Regions from separate parts of the Streptomyces sp. NPDC056883 genome, predicted to be linked through region 2. Evidence: riboswitches for the same ligand, from Rfam matches in the RefSeq annotation. Region 2 holds a riboswitch; the other holds the start of a gene.
What was found. A riboswitch is a leader RNA that binds a small molecule or an ion and turns the genes downstream of it on or off. The one in region 2 is predicted to bind S-adenosylmethionine.
Positions count from the first base shown of each region.

Region 1: it holds a riboswitch for S-adenosylmethionine, as region 2 does, so the genes downstream of both, thrC (threonine synthase) here and ACFRU2_RS14535 (aminotransferase class V-fold PLP-dependent enzyme) in region 2, are expected to answer to the same signal.

Region 1 covers NZ_JBHUBS010000021.1:29,714-36,882, reverse strand. Annotated here, with positions in the region: gene ACFRU2_RS35050 (isopeptide-forming domain-containing fimbrial protein) at 1-1,273, opposite strand, end outside; gene ACFRU2_RS35045 (glucosyl-3-phosphoglycerate synthase) at 1,311-2,297, opposite strand; SAM riboswitch class I at 2,494-2,652, shown strand; gene thrC (threonine synthase) at 2,646-3,995, shown strand; gene ACFRU2_RS35035 (ubiquitin-like small modifier protein 1) at 4,031-4,309, shown strand; gene ACFRU2_RS35030 (cold-shock protein) at 4,755-4,961, shown strand; gene groL (chaperonin GroEL) at 5,330-6,952, shown strand.
Region 2 covers NZ_JBHUBS010000004.1:583,318-590,486, forward strand. Annotated here, with positions in the region: gene ACFRU2_RS14525 (cytochrome bc complex cytochrome b subunit) at 1-677, shown strand, start outside; gene trpD (anthranilate phosphoribosyltransferase) at 890-1,954, shown strand; SAM riboswitch class IV at 2,050-2,166, shown strand; gene ACFRU2_RS14535 (aminotransferase class V-fold PLP-dependent enzyme) at 2,409-3,797, shown strand; gene ACFRU2_RS14540 (Lrp/AsnC family transcriptional regulator) at 4,225-4,506, opposite strand; gene ACFRU2_RS14545 (rhomboid family intramembrane serine protease) at 4,503-5,225, opposite strand; gene ACFRU2_RS14550 (hypothetical protein) at 5,373-5,612, shown strand; gene ACFRU2_RS14555 (NYN domain-containing protein) at 5,652-7,016, shown strand.

The sequences.
Region 1 (7,169 bases), on a different contig from region 2:
GCTCCGTCAGGTCGTCCGTCAGCTTGGCGTTCGGGTAATCCAGGCTGCTGATGTTCTTCGCGGTGATCGTGTAGGTCACCGTGTCACCGGGCGCGACCGACTTCGCGGGCGAGGCCGTCTTCTTCACCTCCAGGTCCGGCACCGGCACGGCCAGCGCGAACTGCGAGATGACGTACGTGTCCCCGCGCGTGCGGAACGTCAGGTCGGCGGAGGTGGCGCCGGCCGGCAGCGCCGTCGCCGGGACGGCGAAGGACTTCGCGTCGATGCTGAGGTTGTTGACGTGCTGCGGTTCCAGCGAGCCGTCGGCCGAGCTGGTGAAGAAGTTGTCGGTCGCCCCGTTCACGGGGTTGGTGATGTTCGCGCCGTTCACGCGGAACTGGTCGCCCTTGGTGTTCCAGTCGCCTTCGTACGCCGTCGCGCTGGCCCGGACCGGGCCGTCGCCGGTGCGGTAGAAGCCCTTGACCTTGACCGTGGTGTCGGGGTCGGCCGAGCGCTGGAGCACGTGGCCGCCGTAGACGTAGACGTTGCGCCGCTCGGGCGCGTGCTCGTTCGGGCCGGGGTACGCGTACACGACCGTCAGGGACCAGCCGGCGACGCAGCCGCGCCCCTGTGGGGCCCAGATGTTGCCGACGGCGACGGTCACCGGGGAGCCGGTGGTCACGTCGGCGAAGGCGGCGGTGACGTCGGACTCGCCCGTGTAGTAGTGCGGGCCGCCCGTCTGCGCCGGGTCCTCGACCATGTCGGACAGGGTCACCGGGCGGTCGGCGCCCGTGCCGACCTTGAGGACGGGGCGGGTGGTCAGCGGATCGCCGGGCGCGGGAACCGCGTCCGCGCCGGAGACGTCGCACCGCTTGATGAGGTGGGAGCCGAGCTTGTACGTGCCGTTGTTGCCGCCCCAGAAGAGCCGCGCGTACGCCACTTCCGCGCCCGGGGGCACGGTGAGCCGGGCGCTGCTGGAGGCGCCCGTGTTGGTGCCGGTTCCGAGTCCGGCGGCGTCGACCGGGCGGGCGACGAAGTCGTTGTTGTTCTTCGTGCCCCCGCCCCGCTGGACCTCGGCGCACTCGGCGGCCTCGGCGGGTGGTGTCTGGGGGCAGTCCATCACCGTGTTGCCGAGCGTGACGAAGTCCCCGTAGAGCGCCTCGTCGTACCGCTTCTCGAAGGGGGAGACCACCTCCGCGGATGCGGGCCCGCTCAGCGAGCCGATCAGCAGGGCGGCGCCGCCGGCCGCCGCGAGGGCGGTTCCCCATACATGTCTGAAACGTATAAACCCCATGAAAGGGAAATTAGACCTAAAGGGACATAATTCTCGGCTACGCCACGCGACGGTGCGCGTACTCCTCGATGTCCCGCATCGGCGGCCGCTCCTCGGTGTCCACGGCGTAGGTGTGCGGTACGAAGCCCTCCGGGCCGCGCTCGAACTGCGTCAGCTCGGGGCGTACGAGGTGCCCGCGCGAGAGCCGCACCTGGGCCGTGCGGTAGATCGCGGCGGCCATCCGGCCCAGGGCCTGCCCGTCCTGGTGCCGGTGCAGCCGTACGCCCACGTCCACCTGGGCCAGCGCGTCCAGCCCGGCCGTGTGCAGGGCGTCCACCAGCAGGCCCAGCTCGACCCCGTAGCCGACGGGGAACGGCAGCCGTTCCAGCAGCTCGCGGCGGACGGCGTACTCGCCGCCGAGCGGCTGGACGAAGCCGGCCAGCTGCGGCCAGTGGAGGTTGAGCAGGGGGCGGGCCACCAGCTCCGTGACCCGGCCGCCCTGGCCGTGGGCCTTGGTGGAGGGGAGACCGGTCGGGTCGCTGAATTCGGCGCCGAGCGGCCGGTCGTACATCGCCTTGACGAACCGCACGTCGGGATCGGTCAGCAGCGGGCCGACGATCCCCGAGACGAAGGTGGCCGAGAAATCGCGCAGGTCGGCGTCCACGAAGCAGACGATGTCACCGGTGGTGGCCAGCAGCGAGCGCCACAGCACCTCGCCCTTGCCGGGCACCGCCGGGATCCGCGGCAGGACCTCGTCGCGGTGCACCACCCGGGCCCCGGCCTTGGCCGCGACCTCCGCGGTGCGGTCGGTGGAGCCCGAGTCGATTACGACTAGTTCGTCGACCAGGGGCACCGGCAGGCCCTCGATCAGATCGCGCCGGATCACCTCGACGATCCGGCCGACCGTCGCCTCCTCGTTCAGCGCCGGCAACACCACGCTCACCGTGGTCCCCGCTGCCCGCTTGGCGGAAAGCAGCTGGCCGAGCGGTCGGTCGGCGGCGGACCAGGAGCGGTCTGCCAACCAGCGCTCCACCTCTTCCAGCACCTTCAGCACTCCCTGGTTCTTCACTGGTCGTTCACTGGTTTGGCCCGAAATGTGATCCATCTCGCGGTTCGGACGGCTGTCTCAACCACCCGGGCCTTCGGTTACAGTCTTGAACAACGCGATGGTCCACCGCATGCCGGGGGGCCCGCGTACAAACGCACCGGCGCGCCACAGAGCGCGTGTGCCGGTGCCATACCGCTCATCCAGAGGGGCAGAGGGACACGGCCCGTTGAAGCCCCGGCAACCCTCCAGTCGGTTCTCGCGATCGCGCATTCCAGCGCCGCCAGCGAGGTCCCCGGCTAGGGAAGGTGCCAATTCCGTCTCATGGCGAAGTGCGCCATGGGGAAGATGAGGAGAAAGGGCCTCGCCATCATGGCTGCACAGTCTGTCGCAACCTCTGCCGAAACCGTCGAAACCGCTGTCGTTGAAACCAGCACAGCCGGCACCTCTGTCGATCTCGGTCCCGCCACCGGCCTTTCCTGTCGTGAGTGCGGTACCCGCTTCGAGCTCGGCCCGATCTTCGCCTGCGCCGAGTGCTTCGGACCGCTCGAAGTCGCCTACGAGCTGCCCCTGGGCGACCCGGAAGCCCTGCGCGCCGCCATCGAGGCCGGCCCGAACAACATCTGGCGCTACGCGCCGCTGCTGCCCGTCCCGGCGGACGTGGCCTCCAAGCCGAGCCTGAACCCCGGCTTCACCAAGCTCGTGGACGCGGCCAACCTGGCCAAGGAGTTCGGCGTCACCGGCAAGCTGTACGTCAAGGACGACTCCGGCAACCCGACGCACTCCTTCAAGGACCGCGTCGTGGCCATCGCCGTCGAGGCCGCCCGCGCCTTCGGCTTCACCACCCTCTCCTGCTCCTCCACCGGCAACCTGGCCGGCGCCGTCGGCGCCGCGGCCGCCCGCGCCGGCTTCCGCTCCTGCGTGTTCATCCCGCACGACCTGGAGCAGGGCAAGGTCGTCATGGCCGGTGTCTACGGTGGCGACCTGGTCGGCATCGAGGGCAACTACGACGACGTCAACCGCTTCTGCTCCGAGCTCATCGGCGACCCGCTGGGCGAGGGCTGGGGCTTCGTCAACGTCAACCTGCGCCCGTACTACGGCGAGGGTTCCAAGACCCTGGCGTACGAGATCTGCGAGCAGCTCGGCTGGCAGCTGCCCGACCAGATCGTCATCCCGATCGCGTCCGGCTCGCAGCTCACGAAGATCGACAAGGGTCTGCAGGAGCTGATCAAGCTCGGCCTCGTCGAGGACAAGCCGTACAAGATCTTCGGCGCCCAGGCCGAGGGCTGCTCGCCCGTCTCGACCGCCTTCAAGGCCGGTCACGAGGTGGTCCGCCCGCAGAAGCCGAACACCATCGCCAAGTCGCTGGCCATCGGCAACCCGGCGGACGGCCCGTACGTCCTGGACATCGCGCGCCGCACCGGCGGCTTCGTCGAGGACGTCAACGACGAGCAGGTCGTCGAGGCCATCAAGATCCTCGCCCAGACCGAGGGCATCTTCGCCGAGACCGCGGGCGGCGTGACCGTCGGCGTGACGAAGAAGCTCATCGAGGACGGGCACCTCGACCCCACGCTGACCACCGTGATCCTGAACACCGGTGACGGCCTCAAGACCCTGGAGGCGGTGGCCGAAGGTGGTGGCCAGACCGCCACCATCCGGCCCAGCCTGGACGCGTTCCGCGCCGCCAACCTGGCCTGATCTCTCTCCCTGCACACCGGAAAGGCAGTAGCGCCATGAGCGTCAACGTCCGCATCCCCACCATCCTGCGCACCTACACCGGCGGCCAGGCCGAGGTCTCCGCCGAGGGCGCGACCCTCGAAGAGGTCATCCAGTCCCTGGAGGCCAGCCACCCCGGCATCGCCGCGCGCGTCCTGGACGACCAGGGCAAGCTGCGCCGCTTCGTCAACGTCTACGTGAACGACGACGACGTGCGCTTCGAGGGCGGGCTGCAGACGTCCACTCCGGACGGCGCCGGCGTCTCGATCATCCCCGCCGTCGCGGGCGGCTGCTGAGCCTTCGCGGGACTTCGTGGGCCTTCTCGGGCCTTCGGGAGACTTCGTAGGGCTTCGTGAGACCTCGTAGAAACTGAATTGCCCCCTCCGTTACCAAACGGAGGGGGCAATTCTGCTTGGTTGGGCGCGGTAGAGTTGGGGAAGTCCCCTCCGCTGTTCTTGCCCGCCGCATATGAGCGGGTCGCGTGAGGGTTGACATTGAGTCAACATGCAAGTGCGCTATGGGTCGTTGGCGGCGTTTGTCCGGCCCGAGTTGCCCTGGAATATTCCTGGTTTTCACCCTATTTCAATCTTTTGCCGTGTCCAGAATTCTCGTCGGAATGACCTGTTGCAGACAGCAGCCGTGCGGATACATTCAGCCCCGGTCGAGGCGTTCCGGCGCAAGTTCTGACCCGGGACCGCGAAGTGCGGTCCCGCGCAAGGGCCAGTAATAGGGGAGTTAGGCATGGCTCAGGGCACCGTCAAGTGGTTCAACGCGGAGAAGGGCTACGGCTTCATCGCGGTCGACGGTGGTGCGGATGTGTTCGTCCACTACAGCGCCATCCAGATGGACGGGTACCGCACCCTTGAAGAGGGTCAGCGGGTCGAATTCGAGATCTCGCAGGGCCAGAAGGGTCCGCAGGCGGACATGGTCAAGCTCGCCGCCGGCTAGTCCGACCGCGATCGACCACCGACACGTACGGGGCCGCGCACAGCGGCCGCGCACGACGGCACAACGGCATATGTACGAGGGGCCCACATCCTGGACACGGGATGCGGGCCCCTCGTGCGTGGCGGCTCCGGCGCCCTTGCGGCGTCTGGGTGTTCATCCCGGGTTGCCCGAAGCCGCTTGCACTCGGGGGGGTCGAGTGCTAATCATTGGCGTTAGCACTCTCCGAGTGAGAGTGCTACTAAACGAGGACCGGGTCGGTGAGGCCCGCAGGGTCCGGTGGGAAGGAACCGCCGGGCACGCAGGCCGTCCGTCGCGGGCGCGGGCGCGGTCCGGGAGCAATCCACCGCTGTCCGGGAGGACCACTTCAGATGGCCAAGATCATTGCGTTCGACGAGGAGGCCCGCCGCGGCCTCGAGCGTGGGATGAACCAGCTCGCCGACGCCGTCAAGGTCACCCTTGGCCCCAAGGGTCGCAACGTCGTCCTTGAGAAGAAGTGGGGCGCCCCCACGATCACCAACGATGGTGTCTCCATCGCCAAGGAGATCGAGCTCGAGGACCCGTACGAGAAGATCGGCGCCGAGCTGGTCAAGGAAGTCGCCAAGAAGACGGACGACGTCGCCGGCGACGGTACGACCACCGCCACCGTTCTCGCCCAGGCGCTCGTCCGCGAGGGCCTGCGCAACGTGGCCGCCGGTGCGAACCCGATGGCCCTCAAGCGCGGTATCGAGAAGGCCGTCGAGGCCGTCTCCGCCGCCCTGCTGGCGCAGGCCAAGGACGTCGAGACCAAGGAGCAGATCGCTTCCACGGCCTCCATCTCCGCCGCCGACACCCAGATCGGCGAGCTCATCGCCGAGGCCATGGACAAGGTCGGCAAGGAAGGCGTCATCACGGTCGAGGAGTCGCAGACCTTCGGCCTGGAGCTCGAGCTCACCGAGGGCATGCGCTTCGACAAGGGCTACATCTCGGCGTACTTCGCCACCGACATGGAGCGCATGGAGTCGTCCCTCGACGACCCGTACATCCTGATCGTCAACTCCAAGATCGGCTCGGTCAAGGACCTGCTGCCGCTCCTGGAGAAGGTCATGCAGTCCGGCAAGCCGCTGCTGATCATCGCCGAGGACGTCGAGGGCGAGGCGCTCTCCACCCTCGTCGTCAACAAGATCCGCGGCACCTTCAAGTCCGTCGCCGTCAAGGCCCCGGGCTTCGGTGACCGTCGCAAGGCCATGCTCGGCGACATCGCCATCCTCACGGGCGGCACGGTCATCTCCGAGGAGGTCGGCCTCAAGCTCGAGAACGCCGGTCTCGACCTGCTCGGCCGCGCCCGCAAGGTCGTCATCACCAAGGACGAGACCACCATCGTCGACGGTGCCGGTGACAGCGACCAGGTCCAGGGTCGCGTCAACCAGATCCGCGCCGAGATCGAGAACTCCGACTCGGACTACGACCGCGAGAAGCTGCAGGAGCGCCTGGCGAAGCTCGCCGGCGGTGTTGCGGTCATCAAGGCCGGCGCCGCGACCGAGGTCGAGCTCAAGGAGCGCAAGCACCGCATCGAGGACGCCGTTCGCAACGCGAAGGCGGCCGTCGAAGAGGGCATCGTCGCCGGTGGCGGCGTGGCCCTGCTGCAGGCCTCCTCGGTCTTCGAGAAGCTCGAGCTCACCGGCGACGAGGCGACCGGCGCCAACGCCGTCAAGCTCGCGCTGGAGGCCCCGCTCAAGCAGATCGCCGTCAACGGTGGTCTCGAGGGTGGCGTCGTCGTGGAGAAGGTCCGCAACCTGCAGATCGGTTGGGGCCTGAACGCCGCGACCGGCGAGTACGTCGACATGATCGCCCAGGGCATCATCGACCCGGCGAAGGTCACCCGCTCTGCCCTGCAGAACGCGGCGTCGATCGCGGCCCTCTTCCTCACCACCGAGGCCGTCATCGCCGACAAGCCCGAGAAGGCCGGCGCCGCTGCCGGCGGCGGCATGCCGGGCGGCGACATGGACTTCTGATCCACCCCCGGGCTCCGGCCCGAAGGTAGATCGGCTGTTCTTCACGTACCGAGGGCGGCACCCCTTCCTGACGGAGGGGGTGCCGCCCTCGGGCGTTTCCGCGGCGCGTTGAAGCGGCGGAAGCGGCGGGTTGGTCTGCTTGCCGGGAATCGGATCGCGATCAACGGGGTTGGTGGGGGATGAGCCGTTAACCGCTACCAACGGGGTTGGTGGGGGG
Region 2 (7,169 bases):
GTGCCATGCCCGGCTGGGAGATCAACCTGTGGGGCCACACCCTCGTCCTGGGCGTGTTCATCCCGCTGGTCATCTTCCCGCTGGTGCTGGTCGTGATCGCGGTCTACCCGTTCATCGAGTCCTGGGTCACCGGGGACAAGCGCGAGCACCACATCCTGGACCGCCCGCGCAACGCTCCGACCCGTACGGGCTTCGGCGTGGCATGGCTGACGTGGTACGTCATCCTGCTGATCGCCGGTGGAAACGACATGTTCGCGCAGTACTTCCACCTGTCGATCAACTCGATCACCTGGTTCGCGCGCATCGGGTTCTTCGTCGGCCCGGTCATCGCCTTCATCATCACCAAGCGGATCTGCCTCGGCCTCCAGCGCCGGGACCGGGACAAGGTGCTGCACGGTCGAGAGACCGGCATCATCAAGCGCCTGCCGCACGGTGAGTTCGTGGAGGTCCACGAGCCGCTCTCGCAGGGCAAGCTGCACACGCTCACCTCGTACGACCAGTACAAGCCCGCCGAGATCGGCCCCACGGTCGACGAGAACGGTGTCGTGCGCAAGGTGAACCCGCTGGAGAAGCTCCGCGTCAAGCTCAGCAAGGGCTACTACGCGGAGAACAACCAGATCCCGAAGCCCACGGTCGAGGAGTACAAGGAGATCCAGAGCGGCCACGGCCACCACTGATCTCCCGCATCACGGCTTCACACGCATCACACGCTTCACGCAGTACGCACCACGCATGACTGCTTGAGGGACTGATTTCGGTCAGTCCTGGTGTCGCCACGGCGAGAGCCCCGTCCAGTGTCTGGACGGGGCTCTTTGCCGTCCCCGGGGCTGGATAGGCTGAAGCCCTTCCCATTCGACGTGGAATCCTCGATGAGCAGCAGGAGCGGACCATGAACCTGGTGACCCCGGCAGGCGGCGACAGCGCGGCGGCCCGCGGCTGGCCGGGCGTTCTGGAGGCCCTGCTGACCGGCCGTGACCTCGACGCCGACGACACGGCCTGGGCCATGGACCGGATCATGCGCGGGGAGGCCACCGACGCCCAGATCGCCGGCTTCGCGGTCGCGCTGCGGGCCAAGGGAGAGACCGTCTCCGAGATCAACGGCCTGGTCCGCGCCATGTACGAACACGCCAACCTCATCGAGGTGCCGGGCCGGACGGTGGACATCGTCGGGACCGGGGGCGACGGGGCCAAGACGGTCAACATCTCCACGATGTCGGCGATCGTGGTGGCCGGTACGGGCGCCAAGGTCGTCAAGCACGGCAACCGGGCCTCGTCCTCCGCGAGCGGCTCCTCGGACGTCCTGGAGAAGCTGGGCGTCAACCTCGACCTCACCCCCGCACGGGTCGTTGAGGTGGCCGAGGAAGCCGGGATCACCTTCTGCTTCGCGGTCAAGTTCCACCCCGCGCTGCGGCACGTGGCGGCGGCCCGCCGCGAGCTCGGCATCCGGACCACCTTCAACTTCCTCGGCCCGCTGACCAACCCGGCACGGGTCCGGGCGCAGGCCACCGGCGTGGCCGACGCGCGGGTGGCCCCGATCGTCGCGGGCGTCCTGGCGGAGCGGGGCTCCTCGGCCCTGGTCTTCCGCGGTGACGACGGGCTCGACGAGCTCACCACCACGGCGACCTCCCGGGTCTGGTGGGTCCGCGACGGCGAGGTCAGGGAGCAGGGCTTCGACCCGCGCGACATCGGCATCCCGCTGGTTCCGGTCTCCGCCCTGGCGGGCGCGGACGCCTCGTTCAACGCGGACGTGGCCCGCCGCCTGCTGGCCGGCGAGACCGGCCCGGTCCGCGACGCGGTGCTCCTGAACTCGGCGGCGGCCCTGGTCGCGCTGGACCCGGGTACGGGCACCCTGGAGGAGCAGCTCGCCGCCGGTGTCGTCCGGGCGGCGGAGTCGGTAGACTCGGGCGCGGCCCGGGCCGCGCTGGCCCGCTGGGCGGCGGCGAGCAACGCCTAATCCGACGGGATCCGGCCAAGATCAGACAACGACCCCGGTCCGCCATGTGGACCGGGGTCTTGCGTTCGGAAGATCGTGTGGCAGGATGCTCCTCAGGTCACGAGTGACAGCGTTTAGGCCCCGGCTTGCTGTCCGGCAACCCTCCTTCCGTGGCGGGGTGCCCCGGGTGATGACCAGGTCGTAGGCAGTGAGGTCTACGGCAAGCGCGGATCCCTCGAACACCAGGGGTCCTGGTCTTCTGAGGAGCGTTTTCCGTGAGCAAGCGAATGCGATAGGGCGACTCCGCCCCTTCTTCACCCCTCGGAACAGGGTCACTTCCGCGTACCCGCAGCACATCTGCGTACGCAGGCCGATCCGCGTTCCGGGGCACTCCCGTACCCCGAACGGCCGCAGCGCCGTATCCGCGTACGGGCACACCGAAGCCATTCAGACCTGCCTGCCGGGAGATACAGCCATGTCCGCAACCCTGAACGCCGCCGCCACCACCTCTGCTGCTGCCGCCGTCGACCCCGCCTGTGTCGAGCCGCTGCCGGTCCTCGGCCGTGACGTCACCGTCCCGCTCGTCACCGGCGGCGAGGTCACCTACGCCGCCCTCGACTACGCGGCCAGCGCCCCGGCACTGCAGCGGGTCTGGGACGACGTCGCCGCGTACGCCCCGTACTACGGCAGCGTCCACCGCGGCGCCGGCTACCTCTCGCAGCTCTCCACCGACCTGTTCGAGCAGAGCCGGGTCACGGTCGCCGAGTTCCTCGACTGCCGGCCCTCCGACCAGGTGATCTTCACCCGGTCCGCCACCGACTCCCTCAACCTGCTCGCCGCCGTGATCCCGGCCGACTGCCAGGTCTTCGTCTTCGAGACCGAGCACCACGCCTCGCTGCTCCCGTGGACGAACGCTCAGGTCACCTACCTCAACGCCCCCCGCACCCCGGACGAGGCCGTCGCCACCCTGGAGCGGGCCCTGGCCGACCGTGACCCCTACGGCCCGGCGCTGGTCTGCGTCACCGGAGCCTCCAACGTCACCGGCGAGCTGTGGCCCGTCAAGGAGCTCGCCGCCGCCGCGCACGCCCACGGCGCCCGCATCGTCCTGGACGCCGCCCAGCTGGCCCCGCACCACCCCGTCTCGGTCCAGGACCTCGACGTGGACTGGGTCGCCTTCTCGGGACACAAGCTCTACGCGCCCTTCGGCTCGGGCGTGCTCGCCGGCCGCGCGGACTGGCTGCAGGAGGCGGACCCGTACCTCGCCGGCGGCGGTGCCTCCCGCAAGGTCGCCCGCCGCGAGGACGGCGGCGTGGACGTCGAGTGGCACACCACCGCCGCCCGCCACGAGGCCGGCTCCCCGAACGTCATCGGCGTCTACTCCATCGCCTCCGCCTGCAAGGCCCTGAACGAGGCCGGCTTCGAGAACCTCGTCGCCCGCGAGCAGCACCTCATCGCCAAGGTTCGCGAAGGCCTCGCCGAGGTCCCGGCGGTCCGCATCCTGTCCCTCTTCGGCGACGACGCCCCGCGCGTGGGCGTCATCTCCTTCGTCGTCGACGGCTGGAACAGCTCGCACTTCGCCGCCGCGCTCTCCGCCGAGTACGGCATCGGCGTCCGCGACGGCCTGTTCTGCGCCCACCCGCTGCTCCGCACCCTCCTCGGCAGCGAGCCGCAGGCCCAGGGCGAGTGCGGAGCCCCCGAGGCGGCCCCGGGCGAGCGGTCCCTGAACGCGATCCGCGTCAGCTTCGGAGCCGGCACCCCCGACGAGCACGTGGACCGCTTCGTCCGCGCCGTCAAGGAGCTCGTCACGGACGGCGCCAAGTGGCAGTACCGCACCGAAGAGGGCCGCTGCGTCCCGGCCGTCTGACAGGCTGCGGGGCATGACCTACTGGGACCCGATACCGGCGGTCCCCGCCCTGGTGGGCGAAGCGCCAACCCACCGCGCAGGCTCACGCCCTCGTCTGCGCTGCCGACTGCGAACCGTTCAAGGGGTACGGGGCGACGGCGACGTCCACTGGAGTCCGTCGGCCGAGGCTCCTGGGCAAGTGCGCCATCCGACTGGATGAACGACTCGGCCGCGGGGCACGGGCGTACGCGGCCACATGGATGGGGACCGCGGGGGCCGGCTGCCCTGCGGGGGCTGTCCCCTACCCGCCCTTCCACCGTTCCCAGGGCTCCGCCCTGACCTGGTCCTCGAACGCCGGACGGCTGGATCGGCGCGCCCGGGCTCGGTGCGGGCTGGAGCCCGGGAACGGTGGCCCGGGCCCTGCCGGCGTTCCCCGGCCGGCCAGACCCTACGCGTCGAGGCCGATCGCGAAGGCCGCTTCCAGGTCGTGCTGGGAGTACGTGCGGAACGCCACGTGCGTGTCCGTCGCCTCCACGCCCGGGATCTTGCTGATGCGGCCGGGAATGATGTCGGCCAGGTCCTCGTGCCGGGACACGCGGACCATCGCGATGAGGTCGTAGGTGCCCGTGACCGAGTAGACCTCGCTGACGCTGTCCAGCGCGGCGATGGCCTCGGCGATCTCGGGGATCCGGTCCACGCTGGTCTTGATGAGCACGAGTGCGGTGATCACGGTTGGCTGTCTCCCTCGCCTACTGTCACTGGTCGACCCACTCTAGTCCCACCCCGGTAGCGGGCCCATGCGTAGAGGAAGCCCACCGAAAAGCCCACCACGTGGGCCAGATAGGCGACTCCGGGGCCGCTCGCCGCGCGGTGCGCCGCCAGCCACTGGAGGCCGAACCAGAACATCAGAACGATCCACGCCGGGAAGCGCAGCGGCAGGAAGAACAGGAACGGGAACAGGCTCGTCACCCGTGCCCTGGGGAACAGGTACAGGAAGGCTCCCAGGACCGCGGAGATCGCCCCGGAGGCCCCGACCAGGGTCTGGTCCGAGGAGGCGTAGGCCGCCGCGTACGCGGCCAGGGCCAGGTAGCCCGTACAGACGTAGAAGCAGAGGAACCAGGCCCGGCCCATGCGCCGCTCCGTCATCGCCCCGAAGACGTAGAGGAAGAGCATGTTGCCCAGCAGGTGCAGCCAGCTCCCGTGCACGAACAGCGCCGTGAGGGGGGTGAGCGCCGCCCGCCCCGAGCCGGTGAACAGCTCGTCCGGGACCACGCCCCAGCGCCGGAAGTACGCCGTGCCCGTGGCCAGGAGCTGATCGCCCGTCCCGTAGACCGGGTTCAGCCCCGACGCCGGGCTCAGTACGAACACCACGCAGCAGCCGGCGATCAGCGCGTGCGTGACCACCGGGCCCCGGGCGGCCTCGCGTACGGCCTGCCACCTTACGATCATGCGAACGAGCATGACCCAGCCGGGCCCACCAGCGGGTGCGGCAGGCCGTAGGGTTACGAGCTACGCACGCACGCGCGCGCCACCCGTGACGACACGGGAGGGTGCCGTGCTTGCGCCATGTGAGCGATAGAAGGAGAGAGCGGCCTGATGACGGTTCCCCTGCCGACCGACACCACCCGGTGGCGCTGCACGCTGTGCGGCAACCTCACGCGCTTCGACGTCACCCGTTCGTCGAAGGTCGTGGAGTACATCCACTTGGACCTCGCCGGGGAGCCCAAGGTCGAGGAGCGCGAGGTGGTCAATGAGACCATCGAGTCGGTGCGCTGCCGCTGGTGCAACGCGGTGGACCAGATCGAGCTGGTCGACAGGCCGGGCGCGGACTCCTAAGGAGCCCCGCCCACAGGTGAATGACGGTAGGGGTGACGGATTGTGGAGCCAGCAAGCGGCGCTGAGCCGGCCGATGCGGCCGGCGACGCCGCGGAGGTCCTCGACCGCCCGCTGCCGGAAGGCGTGCGGCGCCGGGTCGTCGCGCTCGTCTCGGACGCCTTCGGCGGCCTGACGGTCGCGGACCTCCCGGCGCAGCTGCGCCAGTACGCCCGTTTCACCCCGACCCGGCGCGCCAAGTTCGCGGGCAACGCCATGGCCACGGCCGTGGAGAGCGACCCCGTCTTCCGGAGCCGGGTCGCCGAGAAGTTCCGCGAGACGCAGGCCGACCTGGCCTCCGCGCTGGAGTCGGGCGCCCCGCCCGCCGCCGCCGATCCGCTGGACGTGGCGGCCGCCGCGTACGTGCTGCGGCCGACCGGCTGGGTCAAGCTCGTCGCCGCCGCGGGCGAGGAGGCGCAGCGCGCCGACGCCGAGCGGGTCGACGAGGAGGCCCGCCGCGAGATGGAGCGGCTCCGCGAGGAGCTGGCCCACGTACGGGAACTGCAGCGCACGGGTGTCGACCAGGTACGGGCCGAGCTGGACGCGGCGCGCAAGGAAGCGGAATCGCTTCAGCGCAAGCTGCGCAGTGCCCTCAGCGACGTCAAGCGGGGCGACGCGGCCCTGCGCAAGATCAACGCGGAGGTCGACGGCATCCGCGCCGAGGCGGCCGCCCAGGTGACCACCGCGGAGAGCGAGACCCGGCGGCTCAAGTCCCGCCTCGCGGAGGTGGAATCGGCGCTGGAGACCTCGCGCCGGGCCACCCGCGAGGGGCGCAGCATCGAGGACATGCGGCTGCGGCTGCTGCTGGACACCGTGCTGGACGCGGCCGCGGGACTGCGCCGGGAGCTCGCGCTGCCGCCGGTCTCCACGCGGCCCGCCGACACGGTGGAGGCCGTGGAGCCGGGCCGGATGACCCCGAAGGACATCGCGGCGCGCGCCCTGTCGGAGACCGACCCGGCGCTGCTGGACCAGTTGCTGGCGCTGCCCCAGGCCCATCTGGTGGTCGACGGCTACAACGTCACCAAGACCGGCTACCCGACGATGCCGCTGGAGAAGCAGCGGCTGCGGCTGCTGGGCGGGCTGTCGATGCTCGCCGCACAGACGGGCGCCGAGATGACCTGCGTCTTCGACGGGGCGGAGCTGGCGGCACCGGTGCTGCTCGCGCCGCCGCGCGGGGTGCGGGTGCTGTTCTCCAAGGCCGGGGTGACGGCGGACGAGCTTATCCGCCAGCTGGTGCGCGCCGAACCGGCGGGCCGTCCGGTGGTCGTGGTCTCCACGGACCGGGAGGTCGCCGACGGGGTGGCCAAGGCCGGTGCGCGGCCGGTGGCGTCCGCCTTGTTGCTGAAGCGGCTTTCGCGCGTTTCGTAACTGCTGGGCCCAATGCCGGAATTGGTAGGCCCTCGCGGGAACGTACCGTCAAGTCGCCGACACGGAGCGTGCGCTGTAGGTAAAGAACCTGGTCGGACAGCGAGTTTTTTGCCGACAGGATTTGAACTGATCACAGAAGGGTCACTAGGGTCA